DNA from 4 places in the Undibacterium sp. TJN19 genome. Region 1 is predicted to be linked to each of the others. Evidence: predicted binding sites of a transcription regulator. Region 1 holds the regulator's gene; each other region holds the start of a gene.
What was found. Region 1 encodes FliA, which starts transcription of late flagellar genes. Its sites were predicted from a motif close to CTAAAGTTTNNNNNNNNNNNGCCGNTA; they were not measured.
Positions count from the first base shown of each region.

Region 2: motA (flagellar motor stator protein MotA) is a predicted target of FliA. The motif match lies at 1,906-1,932, and genes of this name have one in related genera.
Region 3: ACO0LH_RS25595 (flagellin) is a predicted target of FliA. The motif match lies at 3,578-3,604, and genes of this name have one in related genera.
Region 4: ACO0LH_RS21165 (tandem-95 repeat protein) is a predicted target of FliA. The motif match lies at 3,376-3,402, and genes of this name have one in related genera.

Region 1 is NZ_JBMPPL010000011.1:46,979-54,819, reverse strand. It holds gene ACO0LH_RS23280 (RCC1 domain-containing protein) at 1-1,194, shown strand, start outside; gene flgA (flagellar basal body P-ring formation chaperone FlgA) at 1,497-2,231, shown strand; gene flgM (flagellar biosynthesis anti-sigma factor FlgM) at 2,384-2,695, shown strand; gene ACO0LH_RS23265 (flagella synthesis protein FlgN) at 2,698-3,186, shown strand; gene motD (flagellar motor protein MotD) at 3,223-4,038, opposite strand; gene ACO0LH_RS23255 (flagellar motor protein) at 4,063-4,803, opposite strand; gene ACO0LH_RS23250 (RNA polymerase sigma factor FliA) at 4,785-5,516, opposite strand; gene ACO0LH_RS23245 (MinD/ParA family ATP-binding protein) at 5,524-6,366, opposite strand; gene flhF (flagellar biosynthesis protein FlhF) at 6,359-7,639, opposite strand; gene flhA (flagellar biosynthesis protein FlhA) at 7,636-7,841, opposite strand, start outside.
Region 2 is NZ_JBMPPL010000003.1:302,219-310,059, reverse strand. It holds gene motB (flagellar motor protein MotB) at 38-967, opposite strand; gene motA (flagellar motor stator protein MotA) at 987-1,847, opposite strand; gene ACO0LH_RS12765 (SAM-dependent methyltransferase) at 1,966-2,715, opposite strand; gene flhC (flagellar transcriptional regulator FlhC) at 2,788-3,342, opposite strand; gene flhD (flagellar transcriptional regulator FlhD) at 3,380-3,697, opposite strand; gene dnaQ (DNA polymerase III subunit epsilon) at 4,231-4,938, opposite strand; gene tilS (tRNA lysidine(34) synthetase TilS) at 4,959-6,359, opposite strand; gene ACO0LH_RS12740 (acetyl-CoA carboxylase carboxyltransferase subunit alpha) at 6,359-7,333, opposite strand; gene ACO0LH_RS12735 (L,D-transpeptidase Cds6 family protein) at 7,789-7,841, shown strand, end outside.
Region 3 is NZ_JBMPPL010000014.1:32,681-40,521, forward strand. It holds gene ACO0LH_RS25585 (DegT/DnrJ/EryC1/StrS family aminotransferase) at 1-731, opposite strand, end outside; gene ACO0LH_RS25590 (tetratricopeptide repeat protein) at 779-3,361, opposite strand; gene ACO0LH_RS25595 (flagellin) at 3,698-5,518, shown strand; gene ACO0LH_RS25600 (flagellar protein FlaG) at 5,608-5,985, shown strand; gene fliD (flagellar filament capping protein FliD) at 6,092-7,841, shown strand, end outside.
Region 4 is NZ_JBMPPL010000009.1:35,660-43,500, forward strand. It holds gene ACO0LH_RS21165 (tandem-95 repeat protein) at 1-3,341, opposite strand, end outside; gene ACO0LH_RS21170 (hypothetical protein) at 3,799-4,065, opposite strand; partial or broken gene ACO0LH_RS21175 (winged helix-turn-helix transcriptional regulator) at 4,140-4,253, opposite strand; partial or broken gene ACO0LH_RS21180 (IS3 family transposase) at 4,370-5,429, opposite strand; gene ACO0LH_RS21185 (hypothetical protein) at 5,735-6,409, opposite strand; gene ACO0LH_RS21190 (response regulator transcription factor) at 6,790-7,737, opposite strand; gene ACO0LH_RS21195 (alpha/beta fold hydrolase) at 7,737-7,841, opposite strand, start outside.

The sequences.
Region 1 (7,841 bases):
GCAATAAGCTCTGGCTATAATCACACATGCGCCCTTACAACGAGTGGCACAGTAAAGTGTTGGGGCTTAGGAACGGACGGTCAGCTTGGTGACGGAACATTCGTTAGCAAAACAACTCCAGTAGATGTTGTCGGGCTAGCTGGAGTAATTTCTCTCTCCGCAGGTTATAACCATACATGCGCCCTTATTTCCAACGGGCAGGTTGTGTGCTGGGGGAACAACCAATACTTTCAAATAGGTGATGGCTCCCAAGTAGCGAGAAACATCCCAACAACCGTTGTAGGTTTATCCGGGGTGGCGAAATTATCGAGTGGTGTCTTTCATAATTGTGTAGTTACAAACATTAGCACAGTAAAATGTTGGGACCAGAATGCGACTGGGCAATTAGGTGACGGCACGACACAAAGTGGTTCAGGCATTATTACTGCAACAGGAATAAGCGATGCAGTAGATATATCAAGTGGCAACGGATACACGTGCGCCAGAACGACATCAGCAGCAGTGAAATGCTGGGGTTGGGATATCTATGGGCAACTAGGAAATGGCGTGATTAATAATAACGTCCCTTATCTGCCAACCCAAATAAATGGAATTCCGAGCATTGCAAGTATTTCTATTCCTAGTGCAAACGGTGGTGACGTACTAGCCATCACAACATCAGGTGTTGCAATGGGCTGGGGATTAAACGGATCAAGACAGCTAAGCACTGGTGATCAAGTAAATAAATCAATCCCAACAAATGTCATGAATTTAACGGCAGGAAACGGTATTGCAACGTTAGTTTCTGCAGGAACAAATTCTAGTTGCGCAATATTGCAGTTTGGCGTGCAATGCTGGGGGTCCAATATCTATGGTCAACTGGGTAACAACTCTACTGCCAACCCAATAGTCCCAGTCGATGTGATTGGCTTATCAGGCGGACCACCACAAGGTGCTCCAAAAACAATTAGTCCTGTAACTTCAAACACTCCGATTTATACATGGAAACCAGCACCCGGCTCAACTTCATATAGGCTGAAAGTAAATGGCGTAATTACAGTCTACACAGCTGCCGCAGCAGGATGTGAATCCGGGGTTGGACTTTGCACAATTACGAGTACACCACTTCCTTCTGGCTCATACATTTGGTCAGTTCAGGGCTATAACGTGTATGGCGATAGCTCCTGGAGTTCAGACACATATTTTGCAATTTAACGCGAAAAAATCAGTATGACGGATGCACATAAGTGCATCCGTTTTTATATTGAGGCAGCAATGAAAACTGCACGTCAATAGCATCATAGCTTTAGGTTTTTCAAATAATTCATTTCATTCAAACCACTGATTATATGGGTCTTTAAAGTGCAGATCTCGATAATCATAAGTATCCAATATGCCGATTTTAGAATTTCATTTTAATCCTCCAAGCAGACACTGAATTCCCTGCTTGCTTATGCATTCAATACAGCGTGCTTGTTCTAAAATGGAATTCGGAACCAAGACCTGCGGGTAATCTGATGAAACCCTTAAAAACATTAATACAACTGTTCGCTGCTGCCAGCTTGCTCGCTGCGGCTGACATGGCATTGGCAGCCAACCCGGCAATCAATGGCGGCAATCCAGCAGGATTGCAGGATCAAGCCCTGCTGCGCCAGCTTGCTCTTGACTTTTTGACACAACAAGCGGCGGCACAACCTGGGCAAGTCCAGGTCACGGTTGGTGAAGTTGATAAACGTCTTAATCTGGCCGCCTGTGACAGCCCTACCCCCTATTTACCACCCGGCAGCAAGCCCTGGGGCAAAATTACGATTGTTATCAAGTGCGTAGCTCCCACAGCCTGGCAAATCTATTTGCAGGCGAATGTGCAGGTTACCGCCGAGTATTACGTAGCGACCAACCCGGTTGTGCAGGGACAGGTATTGACACTGGCAGATCTGACCAAGGTAAAAGGGGATATTTCCAAACTACCGGCAGGTGTGGTTACCAATCCAGATCAGGCGGTGGGCAAGGCCATGCAGGTATCCATCCCTTCAGGCAGCGTGCTGCGTGTCGATGCGATGAAGAATCCATCGGTCATACAACAGGGACAATCGGTGCGTGTCATCAGCTCAGGGCCAGGTTTTCAGGTAATGACAGATGCCATCGCTCTCAATAACGCGTCCGACGGACAGGTTGCCAAAGCCAAAACCAGTTCAGGTCAGACTGTCAGTGGTCTGGCTAAAAGCGGTGGCATTATAGAAATAGTTTATTAAAAGAAAATATTTCAAAATATTTTGAGTATGTTTCCGTTAATCAATACAATTAAATTAATGCAATATTTTTTTGAAGTAAGGTTAAAGTTTAAAATTACACAGCCGATAAACTGGATGTAGATGTTTGTAATTCCCATACTGAGGGTATCGCTGTGAAAATTGATGACGCACTAAATAAGACCTCCGGACTTCCAGTAAGCCCGCAGCAGGCACGCACGGAAAAACCGGCGGATAGCAAGGCGGATGCAGTTCCAACGCCTTCCCATAATGTACAGATTTCAACCCTGTCCACGCAATTGCAGGCATTGCAAAGCACGCAGGCAAGCAACGCTGTCTTCGAAACGAAGAAGGTGGAAGCCATCAAACTGGCAATTTCTGAAGGCCGTTTTCAGGTCAATTCAGAGAAAGTCGCTGATGGGCTATTGGAAACTGTCAAAGATTTACTTAACGCCAGAAAACGCTGATCATGAACGCAACAAGTTCCGGACACGCTGTCATTGAACAGTGTATACAGGAAGAAGTGAATACCATGTCTTCCTTGGCTGAATTGCTGAAGAAAGAACAGTCCGCACTTGTTGAAAGCGATGTCAGTTTGCTCAATGAATATATCCAAAGCAAAGGGCAACTGGTCAGCAAGATGTCCGAACTGGAAAGAAAGCGCAATACTTGCCTGGTTGAATTAGGCTATAAAGCAGATATTGAAGGCATGCGCGCCTATTTGGAACATGCAGGCAACGTCAGTACGCTGGCAGGCTATTGGGAAAAATTATTACAAATATCTCAACAGGCAAAAGAAGTTAACCGCACCAATGGCACATTGATCAACCGCAGGTTGTCAATAAACCAGGCCACCTTGAATGTGTTGCAGCAAAATAACCCTGCTGGCTCAATGTATGGCCCGAACGGCCAGTCAACAATTAAAAACACACCTGGCAAAGGCTATATAGCTACCTGAACCTCAAAAAAGAAGCGGGTATCAAGCAAACAGATCCTAATTAGGGTCTGTTTTAATTTGTGGCAAGGAACTGCTGACTGGTTTCACTGGCGCAATCGGCACATCGACCGCTGCTTCGGGCAATACAGCCAGAATAGTGACCGACACCCGCCGGTTTCTGGCACGCCCTTCTGGCGTTTCGTTTTCGCTGACTGGCAATTTTGCGCCCTGCCCCACCGCAGTCACCCGCGCCTCATCCACGCCGTTTTCGGTCAGCAAGCGTGCTACCGTACTGGCCCTGACCGCAGATAATTCCCAGTTGGAAGGGTAAATCGGATTTTTGATAGGTACGTTATCAGTATGCCCTTCGACCTGGATTGCATGCGTATCAATCTTGAGCACACCGGCAATCGCTTTCAAAGCCTGTATGGAATCCACGTTTAAGCGAGCATCGCCAGGGGCAAACAACAGGCTGGCATTGATTTCTATGGTAATACCCCGGCTGGTCTGGCTGACCCTGACCTTGCCTTCGCGCACCAGTGGTTCCAGTACAGTCATGATGTCTTTGGCCATGGTAGTCATCTGCGCACGTTCTTTACGCAATGCTTCGCTGGCGCGATTTTTTATCAGCGGCAGCGGATCGAGCCTGACTGCCGGGTCGCTGCTACTCTCCACCGGTTTTGGCTGGAGCACCATGACTTTGCCAAAAGCACCGGTCAGTGAATTCGATAAAACCCGGTATTTACCTTCGTTGACCGAAGAAATGGCATACATCACCACAAAGAAAGCAAATAGCAACGTAATAAAATCCGCGTAAGAAACCAGCCATCGCTCATGGTTTTCTGGTTCTTCGTGGTATTTTTTTCTGGCCATATGAGTTGATTTAATGAGGCATGCTTAGTTTTTATGATTGGTCAGTCTTTCCTCAACCACACGCGGGCTGTCGCCCAGGGCAATACTGTAGAAGATATCTGACAGCATTTCACGTCTCGTCACCTCACGCATGATGATCTCTTTTAATTTATGACTGACTGGCAAAAACAACAAATTCGCCATGCCTACACCATAAATCGTGGCGACAAAAGCAACTGCAATGCCGCCACCCAGTTTGGATGGGTCACTCAGGTTTTCCATCACATGAATCAGGCCCAGCACTGCGCCCAAAATCCCGATAGTGGGCGAATAACCGCCAGCTGCTTCCCAGATTTTTGCGGCCTGGCGTTGCTCCATTTCATACAGCGAAATATCAACGTCAAGGATATCCTTCAGGCGTATTGGATCTATACCGTCAATCACCAGACGCAAACCCTTGCCAATGAAAGGATCGGTAGAGGCATTCATATAGCGTTCAAGGCTTAAAAAGCCTTCACGCCTGGCAACCACGCTCCAGACCAGGGCATCTTCAACATTCTTCTTGCTGGTGTCAGGCGGCTCGGAAACGATCCAGCGCAGCATGCGCAGCCCTTGCCTGAATGAATTCAAACGACTTTGCATCAAGACCGCGCCCAGTGTACCGACCACCACGATCACAAATGCCGCTGGCTGCACCAAGGAAGACAAGCGTCCACCCTCCAGCAATTGGCCAGATACGATGCCGCCGACAACCAGAATCAGTCCGACTACGCTAGCCCAGTCCACGCTTTCTCCCTTAAGTATGCCCTGAGCCTGGCCACGGCCTGACTATGTAATTGTGATATCCGCGATTCTGAGACCCCCATCACGGCGCCAATTTCCTTGAGATTCAATTCCTGTTCGTAGTACAGGCCCATCAATAGTTTTTCGCGTTCAGGCAGGCTGTCAATCGCACCGATCACGGCATCACGGAAATCATCGTTCAGCAAATCCTGCAAGGGGTCGCCAGACAGGTCAGAACAGTAATGATCAAGAAAATGCTCTTTGGTATCGGCGTCATGAAAGTCTTCGTAATACACCAGTTGATGGCCACCGCTGTCGGTCAGCAAATCCTGGTATTCTTCGAGACTGAGCTTGAGCGATTTTGCCACCTCGGTTTCCAGTGGTGGTCGCCCCAGCTTTTGTTGCAGACTATTCATGGCATTTTCGATTTTGCGCATATTCTGGCGCACACCACGCGGCAACCAGTCACTGCTGCGCAATTCATCGAGCATGGCACCGCGTATGCGTTGCACCGCATAGGTTTCAAACTGCGCGCCGTGGGTATCTTCATAGCGGTTAACGGCGTCCAGCAAGCCTATCATGCCGGCCTGCACAAGATCATCCACCTCCACGCTGGGGGGCAAACGCGCCTTCAACTGGTAAGCAAGGCGCTTGACCAGTGGGGCGTGCTCCCTCAGGAGGAAATTTTTATCTGACTTTCCGCTAGCGGTGTACATTTTTTAATTAAATTCCGAGACCAACACCCAACTCAGGGACTCCCTCTATGCCCAAGGTGGTGCGTGCACTCATCGCCAATTGCTCAGCCAGCCTGGAAAAAGCCAGCGAAGCACGCGCCTTCGGAAAAGCATCAATCACTGAGCGTCCCAAATGTGCCGCCTTTCTCAAATGTTCATCGTCCGGCACATTGCCGACATAGTGCAAAGGCACCGCCAGATAACGGCCTGCCGCCTGAGCCATATTCGTATAAATCAATCTTGCCTCTTTTTCCGAAGCGCCAGAAACCAAAATACCATAGCCACGTCGACCCAACCTGTTGCTGACCCGCTTGATCAGGCCATATGCAGCCTTGATCATGTCAGGGTCGGCAGAAACCTGTATCACCAATTCGCTATCATCCAGAGAGGCGAGCGGAAAACCAGCTTCGAGGTTGATTTCACTGTCAACGATAACCAGATCCGAGCGATGCGCGACCACATCAAAAACCCTGGACAATTGCCGCGCACCTTCTGGCGGTAATTTTGCCATGCAATCTGCATTGCGCGTCAACATGGTGACCGACAAGCCGGCAGCGACGATTTTAATCGCCTCCTTCATTGTACGCTGTTGTTGCGCTACATCCAATAAGGTCTGATCATTGCTTGCGTTGAGCCAGGCACCAATACTGTCTTCCGAAGCCCGGGCGTCAACCATCGTGACCTGGTTACCCTGACGTGCCAGGGTAACCCCCAGGTTGACGAGCATGCCACTCTTCTCGTCTTCTTTCAATGCCGACAAAAACGTAAATACCCGGGGCTTGGGCCCCGCCAGCATGCGGCGCAAACCTTCTGCCTGATCAAATCTAGCCAAGAGACACCTCCCGGTTTGCCGTAGTTGCACTTCCTGAAATACGGCCGCCTGTGGCTGTACCCGCCATTAGCAGAGGCAGTTCCTCGTCGAGAAAGCGGAAAGCAGCGGTTTCGCGCTTCAATTTAAAGGCGCGGTCAATCAGGTATTGCTTGTTGGCGATATGCAGATCTTCCGGTACCCGCTGGCCGCTGGCGACGTAATACACCATCAGCTTCTGGCGAATGGCAATATCAAGTGCGCCGCCTATCGTGGCAGCTTCATCGAGCTTGGTTAAAATGCAACCGGCCAGACCATTTCCCTGGTAAGCACGCACCACTTCACTCAGGGTTTCACCAGTTGATGTTGCATTGAGGCATAGCAGACGCTTCACCGGGGTGTCTGTTCCTGACAACATGGCAACTTGTTCGGTCACCATTTTGTCGCGCTGGCTGACGCCGACAGTATCAATCAATACCGTATGTTTGTTTTTTAATTCAGCCAGGGCAATACGCAAATCTGCCTCGTCCTTGACCGCATGCACCATCACCCCCAGGATTTTTCCGTAGATGCGCAGCTGTTCAAAACCACCGATACGGTATCCATCGGTCGTAATCAGCGCCAGCTTGGAAGGGCCGTGACGCATTACACACCGTGCGGCCAATTTGGCCGTGGTCGTCGTTTTGCCTACGCCGGTAGGGCCGACCAGGGCATATACCCCACCCTTCTCCAGCATTTCGTTTTCATTGTCTATGGTGGACAGGTTACGTATCAACACATTCTTGATCCAGTCCAAGCCATTATCGATCTTTTCAGCCTCTGGCAATTTTTCTACCAGATAGCGCGACAGGCTTGCGCTAAACCCCGTTGCCAGCATTTCACGCAGGATTTCTGCTTTTTGCGGTTGGCGCTTCTGGGTTTGCGTCCATGATATTTCAGCCAGTTGCGACTCCAGCATGCTGCGCATGGAGCGTATTTCAGACATCACGTTATTTAATTCGCTGACACTCACCGGTGGCACCTCTACCTCAGTAGGTACCGTCACTTTCAGGGGCCGATGCGTGGCAATTACAGGTTCCGCCTGAAAACGTGGCGCAAACCTTGGTTCATCCGGTACGGGGGCCTGATCACCTGACGCCGGCGCTATCGCGCTGATGGCCTCATCGGCCATTGCCAGTATCTCCACCTTGCCATCGACATTGCGGTTGGACAGGATGACCGCGTCTGCACCCAGTGCATCCCGCAACTGGCGCAAAGCTTCGCGAGAAGTATTAGCGGTAAATTTTCTGACGTTCATGATTGACCTCCGACCAGACTGGTGACTCTAATTGTTTTTGTTTCAGGTAATTCTGCATGCGATAAAACCTTCAATTGCGGCAGCGTGCGGCGCAAGAAGCGTGATAACAGGGCGCGCAACGGGGCTGGCACCAGCAAGACCGGGGTTAAACCCAGTTGTTCCTGATGCTGGGCCGCAGCTTCGGTCTGGCTGGACAAGGTAT
Region 2 (7,841 bases), on a different contig from region 1:
CATCTCTACATTTTGACTTAATGATGCTGCGCCATGACTACTTTTCAAGCTTGACAGAAATTTCTGTGCTTGCGTCAGATTGGTTTGCGACTTCAATTGAACCACCATCCTGAGAAGCAGACTCTTCTGCTTTCTTGTTCATCACAATAATGCTTATTCTGCGGTTGATAGGATTCAAAGGATCTTGCTTGTCAAATAAAACCGAAGAAGACAGGCCAACCACACGAAGCACTTTGGTTTCATCCATGCCGCCATAAATCAATTCCCGCCTTGATGCATTTGCGCGATCAGCCGACAATTCCCAGTTACTGTAACCACGTTCACCACTGCCATAAGGCGCAGCATCGGTATGCCCGGACAAACTGATGCGGTTTGGCACATCATTCAATGCCTTGCCGATCTCATGCAATATCTCTCTTGTATAGGGCTGCAACTCAGCTTTAGCTGAGGCAAACATTGGTCTGTTTTGCTCATCCACCATTTGTATCCGCAAGCCATCCGTGGTGATATCCAGCAGCAGCTGTTTTTTATATTGCTTTAGAGTAGGATTGGATTCAATCGCCGCCTCAATCTTCCCTTTCAACACTTTTAACCGGTCAGCATCGACTTTTGCCAATGCGGCTTCGGCGGCTTGCAGGTTATAGGTTTTTTTTTGCGAATCAATATCGCCTTTGCGGTTTTGACCATCCCTGGCGCTGAGATCTTTGCCACCGCCCTTGATAACGCTGGAGCTGTCGCCACTGCCATCCCCCCCAGCCATTGCCACTTTCAGAGGGGTTTGAAAATATTCGGCAATACCGTTCAAATTACCCTTGGCGGTAGAGCCCAGCAACCACATCAACAGAAAAAAAGCCATCATCGCTGTCACAAAATCGGCGTACGCGATTTTCCAGGCGCCACCATGATGGCCGCCAGCTACTTTCTTAATGCGTTTGACGATAATCGGTCTTAATTCTTCGCTTGCCATCATCAATCCTGAGTTTTTGTTATTTAGATTTTGATTGCTTAATGTGGTCTTCTAATTCGCTGAAGGTTGGTCTTTCTGTGGAATACAAAACTTTTCTGCCAAACTCAACAGCCAATGCAGGCGCATAGCCGTTCAGACTGGCGAGCAGGGTCACTTTGATGCACTGGAATGTCTTGGAAGACTCATCCAGTTGTTGCTCCATCAGACCAGCCAGTGGCCCTACAAAGCCGTAAGCCAGCAAAATACCCAGGAACGTGCCGACCAACGCATGGGCGATCAATATCCCCAGCTCAGCCGGTGGAATACCTACTGACTCCATCGTATGGACCACCCCCATCACCGCGGCAACGATACCAAACGCTGGCAGGCCATCACCCAGTTTGGCGATAAAATGCGCCGGGACAGCACCTTCGTGATGATGCGTCTCCAATTCATTATCCATCAGGTTCTCGATCTGGAAAGCATCCATATTCCCGGAAACCATCAGTCGCAAATAGTCCCCGATAAACTCCATCATGTGATGGTCATGCACAATCGCAGGATACTTGCTGAACAGCGGGCTTTCTTCAGGTTTTTCGATATCACCTTCAATGGACATCAAGCCTTCTTTGCGTACCTTTGTAAGTACATCAAAGAGCATGGTCATCAACTCCATGTATAAGGCCTTGGTGTATTTAGAGCCTTTAAGCACGCCAGGTGCGGCTTTCAACGTGGCCTTCAAGGTTTTGGCATTATTGCCGACCAGAGAGGCGCCAACGGCTGCGCCGCCTATCATCAGCAGTTCCAGCGGCTGGAACAATACCGCAATATGCCCTCCGGACATGACAAAGCCACCAAAAACGGAGCCTAATACAACAATATAGCCGACAATAACTAACACGACCCTTTACTCCTTAGAGAGGAATTCAAAATATCGACCACACCACATCATGAGCCTATACCAAAAAGCACAAACAAAAGTTTAAATATTGCTTCAGGAATACATTTCACTATGATCATTATATGCGCCAGACATACAGAACGGGGTCATTCGCCTTGCTTTTTATAATTAAATCAGGCTCAACACCGGGTATCGGAAATTCATAACTCATCAGCAAAGTACCGGTCCGCATTTCCGACCGCGCCTTATCCCAAAGCCCGGGCATGGCCGCCGGGGACAAGTAAGCAAAAACCACATCGAATTCACCCAGATTCAAACGCAAATAATCTTGCAGGAAAAAACGCAACTTACCTGCGGCAAATTTTGCTCTTATCCAGCTGACGAACCAGGGAAAAGGGGCAATCTCCACACCATAAAAATACTGATCCCGCCTCACGCTCGAAAGCTTTGCAGACAAGCCACCAAAGCCGCTGCCAACATCAATAAAACGCAATGACGGACTTGTTGGTAGTTGTTCAAGAATACACGGCAACAAACTAGATTTGGAAGGAAAATATGGAACTTGCGTGCGGTAGGTTGACCAAAACAACAATACCATGACGGCAAATACCGACAAACTGAGCGCCGGACGTAGCTGGAAGATTAAAGAAGCAATGACGGCGAAGGGAAAAATGAACTGAATAATCCACCACCACCAGCTCAGGCGGCGGATGGCAGAGATCAGGACAGCCAGAAGGGAGTGGAAAAACAACAGAAGGTACGGGGTGATAACGCCGCCAAAATACCATTTATCGAATATATAGAGAGAATACGAGACAAAAAGCGCAACAAGCTGAACCAGCAAAGCATGAAAAGCTGGTGACGACACTGCCTTCGCTTCAGTAGGGAATTTGCCTTTGCCGGTTTTCGATGGGACTACCTCCAAGGCACCTCCTCAATTTTAAGCGACCATCTCCAAAGTGGCTTCAGCGTCTTTGGCTTTTTTTGTCTTGCCTGCCCTGGAAGGGACATGGCACAAACCACATGCATAATCATCATGCAAATCCAGGCTATGCGCAACAAAATGACCGCCGCATTTGCAACATTTTGCAAAGCTTAGCATTCTGCCCTCAAAAAACCGCACAAGTGTCCAGGCACGCGTCAGGGATAGCACTGGCTCTTCACCGGCAGGAACGGCAATTTGCTCCAGATAAAGACGATAAGCCTTGATGACCGCATCAATACCCTCAACACCCGCATGCTCACGCAAATATTTATGAATATTCATAAACAAGGAGGAGTGAATATTCGGTTGCCAGGTAGTGAACCAGTCGGTCGAAAATGGCAACATCCCTTTCGGCGGGGATACTCCCTTCAACTCCTTGTAAATCTTAAGCAAGCGCTCACGCGACAGCGAAGTTTCCGATTCCAGCAATTGCAATCTGGCGCCCAGGTTGACCAATTCAATCGCCAACTGGATTTCGTGTGCTTCATTTACTACGCTTTTGCCTGCCATGATTTTTCTCCATCCAACCAATAGTTATGCTGACGAATTAATGGATTTCTTCCACTGCCTGACCAGCCATCAGGATCGCTGCATGTGAATGAGCCAAAGCACGTTCTTTGTTGTAATTTGTCAACATGCACAGGATGGAGCTATCTTCAAACCTGAAACGCGCCAGCATCATGTTGGAACCAGCCAATTTCAAAATCTGGGCATTATTCAAGCCTTCGATCAGATCTGCAATTTCCTTGCCGATACCCAAACGAAAAATAGCGGTCGCTTTATCAGCGCGAATCATTTGCTGCGCAAGCATCAAATAACTCAAGTTGGCGTCCCGAATCTCAGCCATCATATCGTTCTGCGTCATCTTCCTACCCTCCATTCTGTAATCAGCGGCACGAATTGCGTTGCCAGTGAGATACATTGTGCAGGCTAGAAATTTAGCGCTGTATCAGCAGGAGTACGTATTTAAATCCAGAAAAAAACGAGAACATGCCGTAGGAAATTATCCTACAAGCAAATTTTGACATCTGCGAAATAAAATTTCACAGAAAATAGATTTTTATTTTTTAGATTGAGCAAAAAGACTCAATTAAAAATTTTCAACAAAAACAAAGACTTAAGAAAAATTTTAACTATTCCTTTATCGTCTCTTTACCATTAACGGCAAGGAAATCGAAAACTTTAGGAAATATTTAAAAATATTTTCGAATTATTTCCGTAAGCTTCTAACGGTTTAAAACCATAAAAACTTTAGGATTTTTTTCAAAAAGTTCAAAAAAAAATCACCCGTTAGCAACAGGTGATTGTTTTTTTAATACTTTAAATAACAAATTGCTATTATTTAATTTTCATTTTGGCAATTTTCATACTCAGGAAATGATAACGCTAAATCGTTTTTTAAGAGATAGAACGCCAAATACACCTATCACGGATCTGCTTATCCAAACCTGTCAGCAATAATTCATGTTCCTTCATTTCATCTTCGGATGCGAATTGGACCGAAATTTCGCCCAAAGGAACTTCAAAGGACACGACCGTTTGCACTTTAGGCAAGTCATCTTCATGATCATCGATCTCAAAGCTGTTTTGCCCGCGAGACATTGCCAAAAACACATCTGCCAAAAGCTCAGCATCCAGCAAGGCACCATGCAACTTGCGATGTGAATTTGATATTTCATAGCGGCCGCAAAGTGCATCCAGGGAATTTCGTTTGCCTGGATGCAATTCTTTTGCCTGCACCAGCGTATCGATCACCGAGGGACATAACTCAGAAAAAGGCGCCAGGTTCAGTCTGGTAAACTCGGCATTCAGAAAACCTATATCGAAAGGCGCGTTGTGGATGATGACTTCGGCATCTTTGATGTAAGCACAAAACTCAGCAACGATTTCAGCAAATTTCGGTTTATCACTTAAAAACTCGGTCGTTAATCCATGGACAGCCAACGCGCCCTCTTCTGAATCACGTTCGGGATTGATATAGCGATGGAAATTATTTCCCGTCAGCTTGCGGTTCACCAGCTCTACGCCACCAATCTCGATAATCCTGTCGCCATTGCGGGCATTCAGACCTGTCGTTTCCGTATCTAAAACTATCTGTCGACGCATTTCAATATCCAATAAATTCTTTAGTTAGTATCAAAAGACCATGACAGGCGAATGCGTGCATTTTCGCCATGTGTGCAAAAACTGCTTTGCATCCCCACCCCTGCGGCAAACAATAGGTTTGCCTTCTCAGACACAAAAGGCAAACGCTCGCGCTGCCAGAACGGAATTTGCAGTGTCTGGTAGTGGCTTTTCATATCCCGCGTATGCCGGTTGTCGGCCAGTTTTAAGCGCTCGCCACCTCTGCGCAAGTGCAATGATAGCTGCTGCTGCTTCAGCCACTCAAGTTCCAGGCCATCATCAACGGGCTCAAAATGCAGAGTGCCGGCAAACTCAGGAAAATGTATGCGTGCCTGCCCTTGCCAGGCAAATTCAATTGAAAACCCTGGATCAACAGGCATATTTACCGTATCCGACAGAAACACAGCATTCTTGAAGCGGTGAATGGCATGCTTGCCATGATGTACAGTAATGCGAGCATCATCACGCCCGCCAAATAGCTGGCTTTGCATCTCTTTTAATCTGGCAGTGGTCGGCATCCGAACACCTGCCTGTGACAACCAATAGCGAAACAAATTATCAATACGGTCAGCGCTAAGCTGTCGCATTGGCTCTATACCCAATCCCTCGCCAAGTTTGCAAGCGACCAGATCCTCCGCTGCCATTTCAGTCAGCAAGTTTTGTGCAGCCTGAAAATGCAATGCTGATCGCCCCAGACGCTCAGAATAACCTGGAGATAATTTTTCCAGTATCGGCATAACCTGATGCCTTATCGCGTTTCTGACATAACGGTGATCAAAATTTGATTCATCCTCTATGCAAGATAGCTGATATTTTGCCGTGAAGGCTTCCAGTGTAGTTCGCTTCTCAGCCAACAGGGGGCGCGCCAGCATGACCTCATCATGACCAAACAAATCAGGTGCCAGATGACAGATATCCATACCGGACATGCCAGCAACACCACTGCCTCGCAACAATTGCAAGAGCAAGGTTTCTGCCTGATCGTCTTGATGATGCGCAGCAAGAATCAGCTTGATCTGGCGGTCTTTCGCCAACTGCCCAAGCGCCTGATAGCGCCCTTTTCTGGCAGAAGCCTCAATCCCTTCGCCGCTATCCGTTGTAACCGTGATGCGCGCTGGGAAGAAGCCGACGCCGTAAGCATAGCAACTTGCCTGGCAGTGCGCCAGCCAGGCATCGGCGTTTGGGCTCAGGCCGTGATGAATATGGAAGGCATATAAGGGGATATTAATTTGACGGCAATATTTCACCGTCAAATCCAGCAACACCGTAGAATCCAGGCCACCACTGTAGGCAACGGCCACACCATTTTGCACATTGCCATCACAGAATTGCTCTATGATGGCATCAAGTTGCTTAGAAAAACCTTGTTCTAAAGCTGGCACCGGGCATCGCTGAGTTGCCATCATTCAGCAAGTTTCGTTTCCTTAAACTTGCCATAACTCATTAATTTTTCATGGCGTGCAGACAGCAAGTCCTTGGTTTTGACACCTTGGAATTGACGCAAGGTATCGGCCAGCGCACGTTTCACCAATGCACACATTTGCTTGGGATCGCGGTGCGCGCCACCCAAAGGCTCATTGATGATTTTGTCGATCAGGCCCATGGCTTTCAGCCTGTGCGCAGTCAAGCCCAATGCTTCAGCAGCATCTGAGGCGCGATCCGAGGTTTTCCACAAAATAGAGGCACAACCTTCGGGTGAAATCACGGAATAAGTAGCATATTGCAGCATCAGGACAGCGTCGCCCACAGCCAGAGCCAAAGCACCACCAGAACCGCCTTCACCGATGATAGTGGCGATCAGCGGCACTTTCAATTCAGCCATCACATACAGATTATGGCCAATCGCCTCTGACTGACCACGCTCTTCAGCGTCAATACCTGGCCAGGCACCCGTGGTATCAACAAAAGTAAAGACGGGGATATCGAATTTCTCAGCCAGTTTCATCAGACGCATCGACTTACGATAGCCTTCTGGCTTGGGCATGCCAAAATTACGCATGGCGCGCTCTTTGGTATCACGGCCCTTCTGATGACCCATGACCATACATGCCTGGCCATTAAACCGTGCCAGTCCACCGACGATGGATTGGTCATCGGAAAAACTGCGGTCGCCATGCAACTCATGAAAATCAGTAAATATCTGATTGATGTAATCCAGCGTGTAGGGGCGCTGAGGATGACGAGAAATCTGGGAAACTTGCCATGGTGTTAATTTGGCGTAAATATCCTTTGTCAACATCTGACTTTTCTTCGACAGTCTGTCGATCTCTTCCGAGATATCGACTGCGGAATCATCCTGAACGAAACGTAATTCTTCTATTTTTGTTTCAAGTTCCGCAATAGATTGTTCAAAATTCAAAAATGTTGTCTTGGTCATCGTGTCTCCTTAACATCACACGAGTTTATAAAAAAATCCAATTTCGCCACGAAACCGCTGCGATTAATCAAATTGAATCAAGTGTAGCCCTGATATATCATCGTGCAAGAAAAGCATTTAAATAGCTTTTTGCAAACTTCGAAATGAATCGACAAATGACACACCGCTCCGAAGAACCGGATTAGATATCAAAAATAGCCTTGTTGTCCAGTATCCCAAAAGAAATGCTGCTTGCTTTTGCTATACAACGGGCTTATTTCTGTCGATGCGCCTTTCATGCTGAAGACGATCTGCAAAAACAATCCGTGCAATAAAGCAAACACAAAAACGCTGTTTACGAGTCAAACACCCATAGCTGGCAACTTATTTGATAAGATGGCGGTTTGCTTGATGCTCAGTATATCATTGCTGCTTAACTGTTCTGCCAAACTCCTATAAATCCAAGACCGAACACCATGCGCCACATTTTGAAGAATGTACTTACTTTATCCAGTCTTTCACTGTTGTT
Region 3 (7,841 bases), on a different contig from region 1:
TGCAACAAACCCAACGCCGCATTGAATTCACTCATTTTCCCATTGATGCCTGGCGCCACCACAGTCACTTCATCGACAAAACCGAAATTTTTCAGATGATCAATATGTTGCTTGGTTTTCGCGTCCGGGCAAACAATCGCCCCGCCCTCAAAGGTATTAAATACCTTGGTTGCATGAAAACTGAGTATCGCCAGATCACCAAAATTAAGCAGGCTCTCGCCTCGGTATTGAACGCCAAATGCATGCGCAGCATCATAAATCAGCTTCAAGCCATAGTTGTCAGCGATTTTTTGTATGCGATCAACATCGCAAGGCCGCCCATAACAATGCACCGGCATGATGGCCGATGTCTCGGGTGTAATAGCGGCTTCAATTTTTGAAGCATCAAGATTGAAAGTTTCCGGATCAATATCGACAAAAACCGGTTTGATACCGTTCCATAAAAGCGAATGGGCCGTAGCCACAAATGAATAAGGTGTAGTAATCACTTCACCATGAATGCGCAGTGACTGTAAAGCCGTGATCAGCGCAATAGTGGCGTTGGCAAACAGGCACAAATGCTTAACGCCCAGGTAATCACACAGCGCCTGCTCCAGTTCCTGATGAAATGGGCCGCTATTGGTCAAGATCTTGTTCGCCCAGATCTTTTCCAGATAAGGCATGAACTCTTCCAAAGGTGGAAGTACAGGCTGCGTCACATAGATTGCTGAAGTACCGTCCGTTTTTTTCATTTTTTCGTCAGTAAGGTTATCAGTCAGGTGCAGATGTGCCACGCTAATTACTTAAGGCCGGCATTGTCTATTGAGAAAGCTTTCGGGGTTTCGCCATCACACCAGTTTGCCCACATCTGACGCATTGCGCTATATAAGGCATCTGCGATGATCTCAGGCTTGCACTTGATGGAATTTTCACAAATCGACCGGAGCGACATCCGTATCTCTGCCAGTTCGTCGAGCCTGTCGCACCAGTATTTTCCTCTGACGACAAAATCTTCTTCGTCACTGGCCAGAAACCCTTCCATGCCGACTTGCCCCAAAATTGCAGCGGCACTTCGTGACGCCAGCAACTTTCCATCTATCGACAGTGTAGGGACACCCATCCACAATCCATGATGGGTTGTGGTCCCCCCATTGAACGGGAATGAATCCAGGCAAATATCTATCTTGTTGTAGAGATTCAAATAATCTTCAACATTGGTACGTCCATAAAAACTGATGCGTTCAGGGGCCACGCCATGCGCTTCGAAAGCTGAAATCATTGCCTTCGTGTCAAACCCGGAAGGCATGGCACCAATCAGAATTTTTGAATTAGCGACTTGCAGCAATAAATTTGACCAGGTTTGTATGGTCAGCGCATTGATTTTACTTAAACGGTTAAAGCTGCCAAAGCTGATATAGCCATTCTCAAGTGCAGGCAAACCCAGTACTGACGGCGCCAGCGCACTTGGTTGAAACGGTGCGGCACAAGGCAAGTTAACAATCTTTTCTGTGAACAGATGATCAAACCTTCCCTCAGGCAGGTAAAACCGGTCACCAATGAAATAGTCCATCGCCTTCAGACCCGTCGTGCCCGGATAACCTATCCAGCTCAACTGAACAGGCGCAGGCTTGTGCGCCAACACCATTAATCTGTTCTTGGCTGTATGTCCTGATAAATCACACAGGATATCAATTTGGTCTGAAACAATCTGTTGCGCCACAACTTCATCATCTACTTTATTTATTTTCCGCCAGAATTTGAAGTATGAGCGTATTTCTTTGGTAACTTCGTCCTCAACTTCATTATTGTCGTAAGCATATAAATCCAGCGTAGCAATACGGGATAAGTAGTCAAGAACAGGTATGGCAAATGTGGCGACGGCATGATTGCAAAAATCACCAGACACAAAGCCCACCCTTAAAACACGTTTTTTATCCTTGACATTGTGATGCTGTGGCCAGCCTGGTATCAAAGGTGCCTCGTATCTTGTGCTGTAATCCAGATGCTCTTGAAACAGCTCTTGCGGATTGAGCTGCCCGGTTTCACTCAAGCAAAATAACAGGCAGGTATTGGCTTCGCTTTCATTCTTGCCATATGCGATGGCACGCCGAAAGTGCTGTTCTGCCATGTCAATATCAGAATCAAGCGAAATGCTTATCTGCCCCAGGCAACGGTGGGCGTTACTCAGGTGTGGGTTATTTTGCAAGGCTTTTTCGAAATAGACTTTTGCAGCAGCAAAATCTTTTTTATCCAAATAGATACTGCCAATATTATTATAGGCCTCTGCAAATTCGGGCTTCAATGCTATCGCCCGCAATAGATAAGGCAGCGCTTCATCATCCCTGTCCAGCAAAGACAGCACAGAACCGACAGCATGATGGGCTTCTGCCAATTGAGGATAGCTTGATAAAAGCTGCAATGCCTCCTCCAGTGCTTGTGGAAGCAGCTTTCTTTCCCGCAATATCCCGACCAGATTGATATGCGCCACCGCGAAATCAGGCGCAAAACTCAATAATTTGCGCAGACAGCTTTCTGCCTCTTCCAGTTTGCCTGTAGCTCTTAATAAATTTGCCAGATTATTATAAGCCGCCTGCATGGTGTCATCGATGTCCAGCGCCTTTCGATAATGCGTTTCCGCGGCCTCAAATTTCTTGTTTTTAACCAGGGCCAGGGCAAAATTGAAATGTGCCACGGCATCATCTGGCATGCGCTCTAGCGAGGTACACAAGGCTTTCTCTGCTTCTTGATAATTTGCCGCATTGAGCAGGACAAGACCCAGAAAGCGCCAGGCAATCCCATCTTGCGGATTTTTCTGGATTAACTTACGTGACAGGCGCTCGACCTCTTTGAAATTCGCCTGCGCATACAATGTCGATAATTTATTGATTTCAGGGACATTACTACCGCTTTTATGAGTAGCTGCGGCTTTTGACGCTTTGGCCGTCGCCACTTGCTGGTCTTTATTGCTCTCTTTTACTACGTCACTATCGATAGACGCAGTATTCTGAAAGTATGATGTACGTAGCTCCCGGGCTTGGCGGACAATCTCCGTGTCGCCGAACAGATTTAGTACATCTATATAAGTATCCCAATATTCTTCACATTGCGGCGCTCCCTGAATTGCTGCTTCCAGGTAAGCAAGTGCATCCTCGGGCAAACCTGTCGATACCAACAGCTTACCCAAACTGAAATTTGCCTCATGGTGATCGGGGATACTTTCCAGTATTACTTTGTAATGCGCAATGGCACCTTGTGTATCACCCGCCGCCAGCGACGCTTGCGCCAATTGCAACACCTGGGCAATCGCCTGCTCCAGCGCACGTTCTGCTGTAATTTGAGCAATATCTGGATCAGATGGGGAAGACGAAAGATGCTGACTCATTGTCAAACCTTTATTTAAAGGGATACGGCACTACTTTGAGGCCCAGGTTTTTTAACAAAAACTAATACTTTTCCCAGTCGACAATAGCAAAAAAAAACCTGTTTAAAGCCCGAAATAAACATATAAAACGTCTCAAGTATTTTGAAATGCTGCCGTTTAGCGGAATATTAAAGCCAACTTTACCCCCAAAATAAAATATTTACTTTGAGCAACCCATTAAACTTTTGAAATAAGCGTCCGATACCTGATTGCAACGGCGGTCCAATATCCTGGTAAAACAGACCAAAGTTTAAGGCCACCGGCCATATTTACATAACTTGGGTAAGGAGAAATAACATGGCTTCATTTATTAATACCAATATTGCGTCTTTGAATGCACAACGCAATCTGACTACATCTCAGTCATCCCTCAACACTTCGTTGCAACGTCTGTCTTCCGGTCTGCGTATTAACAGCGCAAAAGACGATGCTGCGGGTCTGGCGATTTCTGAACGTCTGACTTCTCAGATCGGCGGCTTGAATCAAGCTGTTCGTAATGCGAATGACGGTATCTCCCTGGCGCAAACCGCTGAGGGCGATTTGACACAAATCGGCTCCAACCTGCAACGTATCCGTGATCTGGCCGTGCAAGCTGCCAACGGCTCTAACAGCGCAAGTGACCGTGCTGCGTTGAACAACGAAGCTTCACAACTGATTTCAGAGATCAATCGTGTTGCCAGCTCTTCCAACTTTAACGGCGTTAATCTGCTGGACGGTAGCTTCACAGCACAAACTTTCCAAGTTGGTGCAAATGCAACATCGAACGATCAAATTTCCATCTCCTCCATCGCCAGCGCCAAGTCTTCCAGCCTGGGTGTTGGTGCAAGTTCCAGCTACACGACCAGCGTCTCCGGTGGTGTGAATGGCGTAGGCGGCTTCCAGTCTGGTGATCTGGTCATTAACGGTTTCAATGTTGGCGCAACCAGCAGCGACGGCGTATCTTATGCAGACAGCAAAGGTAGCGCGATTGCCAAAGCTGCCGCCATCAATGCCTCTAACGGTACAACAGGTGTTACTGCAACGGCTCAAGCTACAACTACCAGCGGCACAGCTGCAACAGGTTTTGCTACAGCAATCACTGCTGGCTCAGTCCTGATCAACGGTGTTGATATCGGCGCGCTGGCATCTGCTGGTTCTGCTGCTGAACGTGGTGCGCAAGTTACTGCTGCCATTAACGCAAAATCTTCACAAACTGGCGTAACAGCTGCATTTGACTCTTCTACTGGTGCAGTTGCACTGACAGCTGCTGATGGCAGAAACATCACTGTTTCCAAAACTGATGCATCTTCCGGTCTGGCTTCCACAGTAACAGGTCTGGGTAGCTCAACTACCGGTGCAGCCACTGCTATCGGTACTGCTGCTGCAACAACCACTACAGCTGGTACAGTTAAACTGACATCGACCAGCTCTGCCGGTATCGTGTTGGCAAATGGCGGCGCTGGTGCTGCAACAAGTGGTACAACTATCACTGGCACCAACTCCAATATCGCTGCTGGCGACATCCAGATCAACGGTGTAGATATTGGCGCAATCACTGGCGGCGCAACAGCCACTTTGCAAGGCGATGCCATCCGCGATGCGATCAACCTGAAAACCAAAGACACTGGTGTTACTGCATCAAATGTCGCTGGCGTTCTTACATTGACAAGCTCGCAAAATGCCGGCTACACCTTTACAACAAAAGGTACCGCCACGCTGGCCAACTCCGGTCTGGCTGTAGGTACAACCAATGTTGCTGGTGCCGGTGCCACTGCTGCGGGCGTGACAGCTGGTGCTACTGCTGCAACGGCAACGGTTGGCGCAGGTTTGTCCTCACTCGACCTGACGACAGCAGCTGGCGCAACTTCGGCCTTGACGACTATTGATGCGGCCCTGGCCTCTGTCAATAGTTCACGTGCTTCTCTGGGTGCTTATCAAAACCGTTTCTCTTCAGCAGTCAACAGCTTGAATACGACTTCTGAAAACTTGACAGCTTCCCGTAGCCGTATCCGTGATGCTGACTTTGCTCAAGAAACAGCGCAATTGACACGTGGCCAGGTATTGCAACAAGCTGGTACTGCAATTTTGGCTCAGGCGAACGCATTGCCACAAGGTGTATTGGCCCTGCTGCGTGGCTAATCAATGAAAGTAAGTTAGTTTTTCATTGAGAAATGAGTGATCCCCTGGTCAATTTTTTGATCAGGGGTATTTTACTTTAAGGAAACATCATGGATGTCCTATCGATTAACAGCACATCGTCAGGAGCACCTGTTACAGACCGGTATACCGGCGCAACGCCAGCCCCTACTACAGCCCAGAGCGCTGCACCAGTGCAGATTGCCAATCCCGTTACTCCCGCCAATCAAAGCCAGAAGTCAGCGTCGGCTGAAGAAGTTACCAAAGCGGTAGACGAAATTAATAAATCCTTGCAGGTCAGCTCGCAAAACCTGGAATTTAGCGTCGACCATGACGCAAAAGAAGTGGTCGTCAAGATTGTCGATCAGCAAACCAAGCAAGTTATCAGACAAATTCCTACTGAAGAAGCATTAGAGATTGCAAAATCACTGGACAAATTACAAGGTTTACTAATAAAACAAACCGCCTAATATGAATTTTATGTCTATATTCAAAACAAGCAGGTAAATTCCCTTCTAAAGTCTGATTTACCTTTGCCGATAATAAAGTAAAGTACTTCCAACAAAGGGGAATCACGTGGCAGGCATTCAATCAACAGGCATTGGCTCTAATCTTGACGTCAATGGCATCGTCTCCAAACTGATGCAGGTGGAGAGTCAGCCATTAACGTTGCTGGCGACCAAAGAAGCGAGCTATCAGGCCAAATTATCCGCATATGGATCGTTGAGTAGCGCTGTAAGCGCTTTTCAAAGTGCCCTGACATCACTGAACACGCCATCGACATTTCAATCACTGAATGCTAGCTCCGGCGATTCGACCATTGCATTTGCCACTGCCAACAGCTCAGCAACAGCTGGTAGCTATAATGTAGCCGTGACCAAGCTGGCGCAAGCACAGGGCCTTTCCAGTGCAGGTCAGGTCAACTCTACCGATGCGATTGGTACTGGTACTGAAACCACCATCAGTTTTGAATTCGGCACCATCACCGGAACAGCAACAAATGGGGTCTATCCTGGCGGCACGACATTCCAGCAAGATCCCAATCAAACGGTAGGTACCGTAAAAATAAACAGCACCAATAATTCCTTGCAAGGAATTCGTGATGCCATTAATTCGGCAAATATCGGTGTAAGCGCATCTATCGTAGGTGACGGCAGTGCCACCCCTTATCACTTGGTACTCAATTCCAGCAAAACTGGTGCAGCATCAAGCATCAAAATCACCTCATCAGGCGAAGATGCCGCTGTTACCTCTCTACTGGCTAATGATCCGGCTGGCACGCAACATTTTACGGAAGTCAGTACCGCGCAAAACGCCAGCCTGACGGTCAATGGCATTGCCATTTCCAGTGCATCCAATACAGTATTGGGCGCGATACAAGGCGTATCGCTGACGGTTTCAAAAGTCGGCACTACTTCAATATCCGTGTCGCCCAATACCACCGGTATACAAGCGGGGGTCACAAGTTTTGTCAAAGCTTACAATGATCTTAACAGCACTATCAAGAGCCTGACTGCTTATGATGCGACGACCAATAAGGCCGGTTTGCTGCTGGGTGATTCAACCACACAAAGCATACAGAATCAGATCAGAAAAACCTTGTCCTCTTCAGTCAATGGCCTGGGCGGTGGTTTAACAACCTTGTCACAGATTGGTGTCAGCTTCCAGAAAGATGGCTCCATTGCGCTGGATGCATCCAAGCTCTCATCGGCACTTGCCACCAAATTTAGCGATGTAGGCGGCCTGTTTGCTTCTATAGGTTCGGCGACTGATAGTCTCGCCAGCATTACTGGTTCTTCTTCTACGACCAAAGCTGGCAGCTATGATCTGGCGATTACACAAATTGCGACCAAATCCAAGCTGACTGGTGATCTGACACTGCCAGCTACCACCACCATTGATCCAAATACAAAAATCAGCGTTACCCTGGATGGCGTGGTTGCTGACGTCAGCCTGGCGGCCGGCAATTACACCCCGACCGACCTGGCCACCCTGATCCAGTCATCGATCAACAGTACGTCGGCATTTAGTTCGGTCAGCGCGACCGCCAAAGCCAGCATAGTCGGTGGCGCTCTGGTGCTGGAATCAAATAAATTTGGCTCTACCTCTGCCATTAATGTCGCCAATCAAACAGGGACCGGCATTGCCTTACTGACAGGCAGTGTGGTGAGCGGCACCAGTGGCGTGGACGTCGCAGGCACATTAAATGGAATAACCGCAACCGGTAACGGACAGGTACTGTCAGGCGCCAGCGGCAGCCCGGCAGATGGGCTGAAATTACTCGTTGCCGGTGGCTCAACTGGCGCAAGGGGTACCGTGAATTTCT
Region 4 (7,841 bases), on a different contig from region 1:
ATTTGATCCCATTTGAGCCAACCGCTTTGCGCCACATCGAAATCATAATTGACAGCAGCGCCCGGAGTTGGCAAATCTACGTGATAGGCTTGCCCCAAAACCCCTGCGACAGCAGGCGGAGTTTGCTTATACAATTTAAATGAAAACGGTATCGCGTTGCTTGGCGACGAAGCTTCTATGCTGATCAGATATTTACCGGTCGTGCTGGCAACGACTGCATTGCTATCCTCCCAATAAGCGCCCGCAGAAACGATTGCGGCGTCCGCACCGAAGATACGCCAGTTCCAATTGGATCCGCCAGCATGCGCAAAATAGAGCCTATCGCCGGCTTGCACATCAATCGCATACAGGGTAGCCAGTGTGGACGGGTTTATTTCTCCACTGATTTCCACATTAGCCTGCAGGGGAATAGCAGCTTCTTCACCCAGCAAGCGGAAATGGTAATTTCCTGTCTTGCCGTCCTTGGCATTGACCGTCAGGTAATAGGTGCCAGCATTGAGATCAAGGAAATTGTCACTACTGTCTTCAAGACCTTTTCCTGAAAACAGGCTTTTGACACCATCATCAAGTTGCCACTGAATTTGGTCGCCCTGCACACCATCAAAGAAGAAGCGCGACCGTTCTTTAACGACAAACTGATAACTGTCCTGTTCGCCAGGCTGGACGATGCTGCCTTCAATGTCGTGCACACCAGGTAAAATCACATCGGCATAACCCGTCATCGCCTGCTGGGAAACCGACTCACCTTTGCCGTCGTAAGTGTAAAGTGTACGGACGTCACCTGCGTTTTTAAGGCCATCAGTCAATTGGGCAAGCGTGCCTTCTGTTCTCAGTTCAACACTGACTTTTTGGGCGTAAACGCGTTTTTCAATAATTTGTTTGGCACCATCGTACAGTGATTGTGTCAATACGCCGTTGGTGTCGAGTGTCGCCAGCAACAAACCGTCGCGATCATAGAAATTACGCGTGCGACTATCCTTGGCATTATCTTTGACCAAGGCGATGTCTGCGGCAATGGGGCTGTCACCCAACTGACTGGTATCAATTGGCGTGAAATAGTGAATAAGTTCAGTCAGTTGTGAAGCGCCGTCATAACGATTCTCTGTGACTGCACCATTGCTGCCGATCTGGTATACCAGACGGCCAGCGTCATCCAACACTTGCCATGTGGAGCTGTCACCTGCTGTTGATACCGGCCTTATATCTGCAAGTTGCAGGTTCTTTGGCTCCCCATTTGAGTCGGTCAAGGTAGCCACATCAAGTGCTGAGGCGTACAGATGGATTTTGGTCAGGTTGCCCGCTTTGTTATAGGTGAATTCCGTGAGCTTGCCAGCACTGTCGATGGTGGCAATGTTATGCCCAGCATCATCGTAGAATTTCCAGGCTTTTAAACCACTTTTATCCTGGTAGGACGTGACCTGTCCTGTGACATCGTAGTGATAACTGGCGACAGCGGCAGCACCGTCGGTTGCCGATGTCACGAGATGGCCAAGGTTGTCGTAAATATTGACGGTTTTGATGCCCGCTGCATCCGTGACTGTGACGCGTCTGGCGGCATCGTCATACTGATTGATTGCAGTAGCCTGATTACCTTCGGTAACGCTGAGCACACGACCTAAACCATCATAGGCATAGGTGGTTTGTACTGTAGTGGTCACATCCAGTTTTGAGAGAAGGTGACCGTTCTGGTCATAGACGTAGCGGGTTTCGGCCTGACCTTCTGTCGCGCCACTGAAGGTGGGATCCACCAGGACTTTGACAAAGCGGATGACACTGGTCAATTGACCATGGGCGTCGTAGCTCATGTCGGTACGCAAAATATCAGTCCTGGACTGCGCCTGACCATCTTTGTTATGGACCAGGTTTTGTACTAAGGTATTGATGGTGTCGGCGGTTTCATTGCCGGTAAGGCTGATGGCATCGAGCGACTGGCCGGTATAGGCCAGGGCAGTAATGCGCTGGCCCTGGGCATTGTAGCGGTATTCGGTGATGCGCCCTTCGGCACTGACAATAAATCTGAGCAATTCGCCACGGCCAGAAGGAGCCGGCTGGTAATAATAACGCGTGACGCTACCATCGGCAGGTAATGCCGGACCCGCCCCATCGGCATCCGCTGTCAGGTAAATTGTCTCGCTACGCAGTTGTCCAAAACTGTCGTAGGCGCGGGCAACGGTGTTGCCGTTGGCATCGCGACTGGATGTTTGATTGCCTTGATCGTCATAGGTCATTTCATCGACATGACCGTTGTCGCCAGCAACACTGAGCAAATTGCCGTTAGCATCGTAATGCAAGTCGGTGTGGGAGACAGACAGATCAGACAGTGGCTGATCAATGGCGATCAATTTACCATTGGATCCGTAGGTCAACACGGTGCTGTGGTGTAAAGCATCGTCGACGGTGGTGATGCCGTTCCCAAAATCATAGGCAAAACGGGTGATATTGTGTTGTGCATCTTCAATTTGCGTCACACGATAATCACCCGCGATTTGCTTATAGGCGAAGGCGAGTTGTGTCCCGTCATCTTGTGTGATGTTGGAAAGACGCTTGCTGTTTCCGTCATAGGTGTAACGGGTGCTATAGACACTTTCCGTACCGCCCTGCTCTGCTGGTGCGATTGTCAGCGTTACGGCAGACAGGCGATTTTGTGTGTCGTAGACATAATGTACGGTGCTTTGATCATGCCATTGTCCGGCCTGATCTTGATAATGGGTAACAACTGCAGTGAGGTTGTTGCCGTCATATTGGTAGCTGGTGGATACACCATTGTCTGCCGTTGCCTTGGAGAGTAAGCCATTGGCATTGTATTCATAGCTGACGCGATAGCCGAGCTGGTCAATGGTGGCTAATAAACGCCCGCCTGTGATGTCATAGGATTCTGATAGACCGCTGTCGCCCTGACTCCAAACGAGTTGAGCGCCATCAATGCTGAGGGTGCTTTTAACTTCCCCTTCCTTTTGACCGGTATATTTTTGCAGGGCATCGTCCCAATGGAAGGTGACTTGCGAGCCATCGGCATCGGTCTTGACAACGCTGCTGCCCGCTACGCCAATCTGGCCGATCACATCGATGCGTTTGGCATAAAATCCTGTCAGCCAGTTATCACCATTGTCGTCTGTAAATTGGCCGTTACTATTGTAGGTGCGCAAAACACCAAGATCGAGGCCATGATCGAATAATTGCAGATCCTGGTTCTGAACAATCAAATTGCCATTTTTGCCATTGACATAGACTCGCTGCCCGTTTCGCCCTACCTGAGATTGACCCAACTGATTTCTTTGTCCTAGCAAATTCAATGCATTCAAATTCGCGCCCAAACCCTGACCATTTACTATTCCGACCATTTTGCTAACCCTTTACTTTTCGTAAATATCAATCCGTCGACATTGCTCAATAGAAATTTAAATTGGCAAATACATAACGAATTAACTGCACCATTACCTATATATGCAAGGCATCCACGGAATTCAAAAAATGTTTAGCGATTTCTTCAAAAAATTTTGAATGATTTTATTTATTTCAAAAATGAATGGCAAAACAGAAATTTCCACGAGGTTTAACGGATTTAATGTTTTTATGAAAACTATTGAAACTGCGTTGAATTTGTTAATGCTCAATAACAATGTTAAATAATTAATTCTTCTTTTTGTTGTTACTGCGTGTTACAAGAACATATTTGCCTTGACACCCTTGACAATGGTGGAGATGGGCGACCCATTGTTTTCAAATTGTTCCGCACAATACGCTACCTGTATGCCTGCGCGTTTGCATACACCTGACCATCAACCGCGACCGCAACGATTACCGCGCGAAATGGCTGGAATTGAGTTGGATGGCTTTTGGTGCCAAGGGCTTGGTCGCCATCACCTTTTTGGTTTGGTTTGTGCGTTTGCTAGCTGAATTGACCGTGTCAGTTTGATCCACCTTCCACTTCCTGGCGAAGGCTACCACCCGGTCATGCGACCCTTCAAATCCCAGTTCTTTCAGATCGAGATGGAGCTGCTTTAAGCTTCGTCGCTGCTTGCGATTTTTACCCGCTTCGGTTTTAAGCCAGCTTGAAAGCTGCAATGCATATTTGTCGATGGGACTGGTTGTTTGTCGCTCCGCATAGGCTGGCTCTGTGACTTCAGAGCGCAGATAGCGTCGCGCAGATAGCGCCGGACAGTGTTGCGAGAGATGCCAATTCGTCTGGTGATCTCCCGTAATGGAATCTGGTCACGAATGTGCCAGCGTCGAATAATACCTAGTAATGCCACGTCAATCACTCCTGCTCCCTGCTCATTAAGATAAGTAGGATTGTGTGCTAAACGTGGGTCACAATAGATGCAAATTATCCAGCAAAGTGGAGGTGCGGCGTAAAACTTGGACTGGTTTATGCCGTAAATCCGAGGCTTTTTCGGTATTCGAGGGGACTGAGTGAGCCAAGGGATATTTTAATGCGTTTTTCGTTATACTAGCGAATGTAGGAATCAACTACTTGAACGAATCAGCTTTGCGTTGTGTATCATTGAGAGCCACCCAGGCCAGCGATAGTGGGCGCCACGATCAGAGTGAACGATAGGTCGGTCTCCGCCGTTTTCTACCGTTTCAATGGCAGCATCTAACATCGTATTCACCAGATCTGCATCTGGACGTGTACCGATAGATCAGCTGATCACCAAGCCATCAAAGCAATCGATTATTGGCGATAAATACACTTTCCCAGCCGGAATCTGGAACTCCGTGATGTCGGTAAGCCATTTCTCATTTGGGGTGGCAGCCTGGAAGTCCCGATTGATGAGATTCTCCGGCGCTGGGCTGATTTCGCCCAGATAGGATCCATACCGACGCCTTCTGTTAGCGGTGACGACCAGACATTCCTGCTTCATCAAACGTTGTACGACTTTCTCCGAGATAAATATCTGGCGCCTGCCAAGTGCAGCACGCATCCATCGATAACCGTAGCAACGATGATTGCACTCGAACACTTCGGTGATGGCGAGACGCACATCAGCATACTTGTCAGCGCCTCGGAGTCGGATTCGATGATAAAAGTAGGAGCTGCGCGCGAGATCAAGTTCGACCAGAAGTTCTGACAGCGAATAGGTTTGCTTCAGGGCATCAACCAGCAGCGTCTTCTCCCGGTTGCTCAGGATCTGCAGATCGACGCCCAGGCTTTTTTTTAACAGTTCATTGGCCTTCTTCAAGAGTTGGTGTTCTAGCTGTAATCGCCGGATGTCCCGCTGAAGCGACTCGACTTGCCGCTGCAGCTCTGTTTGCTCAGGAACTGGCTTTGAATCGTTCTGGTGTCTCATTGATGGGGCTGCCTCACGACCGAGTAATTGATTCTTCCAGTTATACAACGTCGGCCTGCATACTGCTAGTTTTTGAGCAATTGCTTGTGCACTTGTCTTCCTGGTACACAGATCAATGACTGCCGCATTCTTGAATTCCGTGCTTCAAACACTTGATCCGAATAAATTTATTTACGAAGGCGTGAAGCCGGTCCAAAGCGTCCTCTAGCTTGTACTTCTCGATAGCTTTGCGAATGTGCTCGGTTACGACCTCAAAATCGCGTTCATCGGCAATGGCCGTAAAAGCATCCAGCTCGGCTACTAGCTAATCACTGAGTAGCCGCTGGGAAATCTTCCGGCAGTCGTCGATCAGCACGCCATCGCTGAGCTAACAGTTTTCTTCGCTATCGTACGAAATTAGACCCTAACGCGGTGGGCAGATGGAAACGAGTTCGTTAGGCTGCTTACGGATTAGGGTAGCTTTGGGAGTCTACCCGACAATAGGCCTCTCGTATCGTATTAAGATCCTCCAATGTTGGACCTTCGATGGATGACCCCTGAAACATCACACTATTTCTCGTTGAAACTGGGTGGCCATATGCCATGAGCACATGCCCCATTTCGTGAGTCGTAGTTATTTTCAGCCAATAATCCAAGTATATTGTTTGCGAAAGGGTGCTAAATTTTTGCAAATTCAGGTTTATTGTTGCCTTCTTTTTATAGTTACCATCGAATACAACACTAGTAGAACCGAAAGAGTCCGCGGTTGGCGTACTACCAAATCTCACTACGATGTCCGCGTCAGGCGTTGACACGAGAATAATAGCTCCAATTCCATTCCCGGCACTCGACCAATTGTTGGCGCTATAAAGAATTGCGTTCCGGTAGATAGATCTATTGTTTCCAATATCCACACCTGGGGCATTGCTTAGGTCGACATACAACGTAATCGGGAAGCGCTTCCAGCGGCTGATAAGAATTTCATTCTTATAATTGGGAGTGTTCCCGCAGGAGCCATATATGGTCACGTCTGATGGGATGACTTGACTTGATTTTTCTGAATTGCTGCCGCCCCCGCATGAAGCGAGAGCGCCCAGTAAAAAAACAAAGGAACAAATTCGTAAAGTTGAATGTTTCATGTTAGTAGCAATCTAAAAAATATTGATGTACTGAATAACCCAGGAAGCAGGCCCGGACAGGATGCGGCTTCAAGTCGTTCGGCTTGTGTTGATTCATTTTCTCGTTCTCGGCGTATTTCTTCCGTGAGTTAAGGTTTGAATCGGAGCTGGGACGACAATATTCGTCACGGCTCGTCTCGTTGCGCCCAGCGCTACCGCGATCAGAAGCCGTCTGTCTTTCATTTTTCGCTCGTTGTACTTCATGCTGAACGTCGCTCACCAAAAGCCAGGACAGTCCTGCTTGTCGAACGCAAGTAGTGCTTTCAGTTTGACAGTTCGCCTGTATTCCCGTAAATGATGCAGATGCATCATGCGGGCGTGGCAACTATGAGCGAGGCAGGTCAGATGTGGCCAATCAAGATGGCAAGTTCTCCTTTGCCACGAACACCGAGTTTTACATAGATTTTCTGGATGAAATTGCGCGCGGTTGCGGGCGCAATTTGCATGCGCCGAGCGACTTCTTTGTAGGATAGTCCTTGACTGAACAAGCGCGCCACCATCAATTCCCTGTCGGTCAGGCGCGCCAATACCTTGTCACTCAAGGCAAAAACGAACAATAGCCCGCGCTGCTGGCGCACTTTCATGCGTATTTTTGCGCCGCCAAATGACATGACACCGACCCGACTTAAGGCAGCAAGGACCGCGGCCGGCAGTCTATGCCCGTGCCAATTTGGAAACTCCAGGCTCACTATTTCGGCGAATCGTGATGTGCAATATTCAAGCGTGCCACCAGGCGTAATCACCGCCATCGCCTTGTCACATTCCGCTGCATCCATTCCCCGCAAGCGATTCAATTCGAAGGCTTGGCGTAGATGCGGGGCTAGTAATTCGAGCAGTAATTCCTCGTCTCCCGTAAAGTGCCGCGCATTGTGCGCACGGTAGAGTGAAATGCCATCCCAATAGGCAGTTTCCGAATTTTTTGCCGCGATCACCAAGCCATTGTTGTGGTTGTAACGATTTGCGTAATCTAGCACGATCAGCTTGTCGCGCTTGGCGTATAGGCACTGGGCATTGAAATTATAAGATCTGTCGGGAAGCGAGGTCACAGATTGGAGCACGGTGTCCCTGCTACTGATCTGTTCCCAATCCAGGTGGATGCTATCTGGCTCATTGTGCATTGTCGAGGAGTGGACGGTTGCCGTGTCGGCACCGACCTCGACGGCCATCATACGGGCCGAATCGAACGCCATTACCTGCTTGGTGATGGCGAAGGCAAACTCGGGAAATTCGTCGATGGGGACGTCCCGGGTACCGCGATACAAGCGCAATAGGAAATCGTTATAATCCATTAAAGCCCGTTGGTGGATACGCAGACACCATCAATGGCGGGCAACCAATGTTGTGACGCTAGTTCGAGGTGCGGGAAGTGGCCCGACTCTACAACCTGAATATG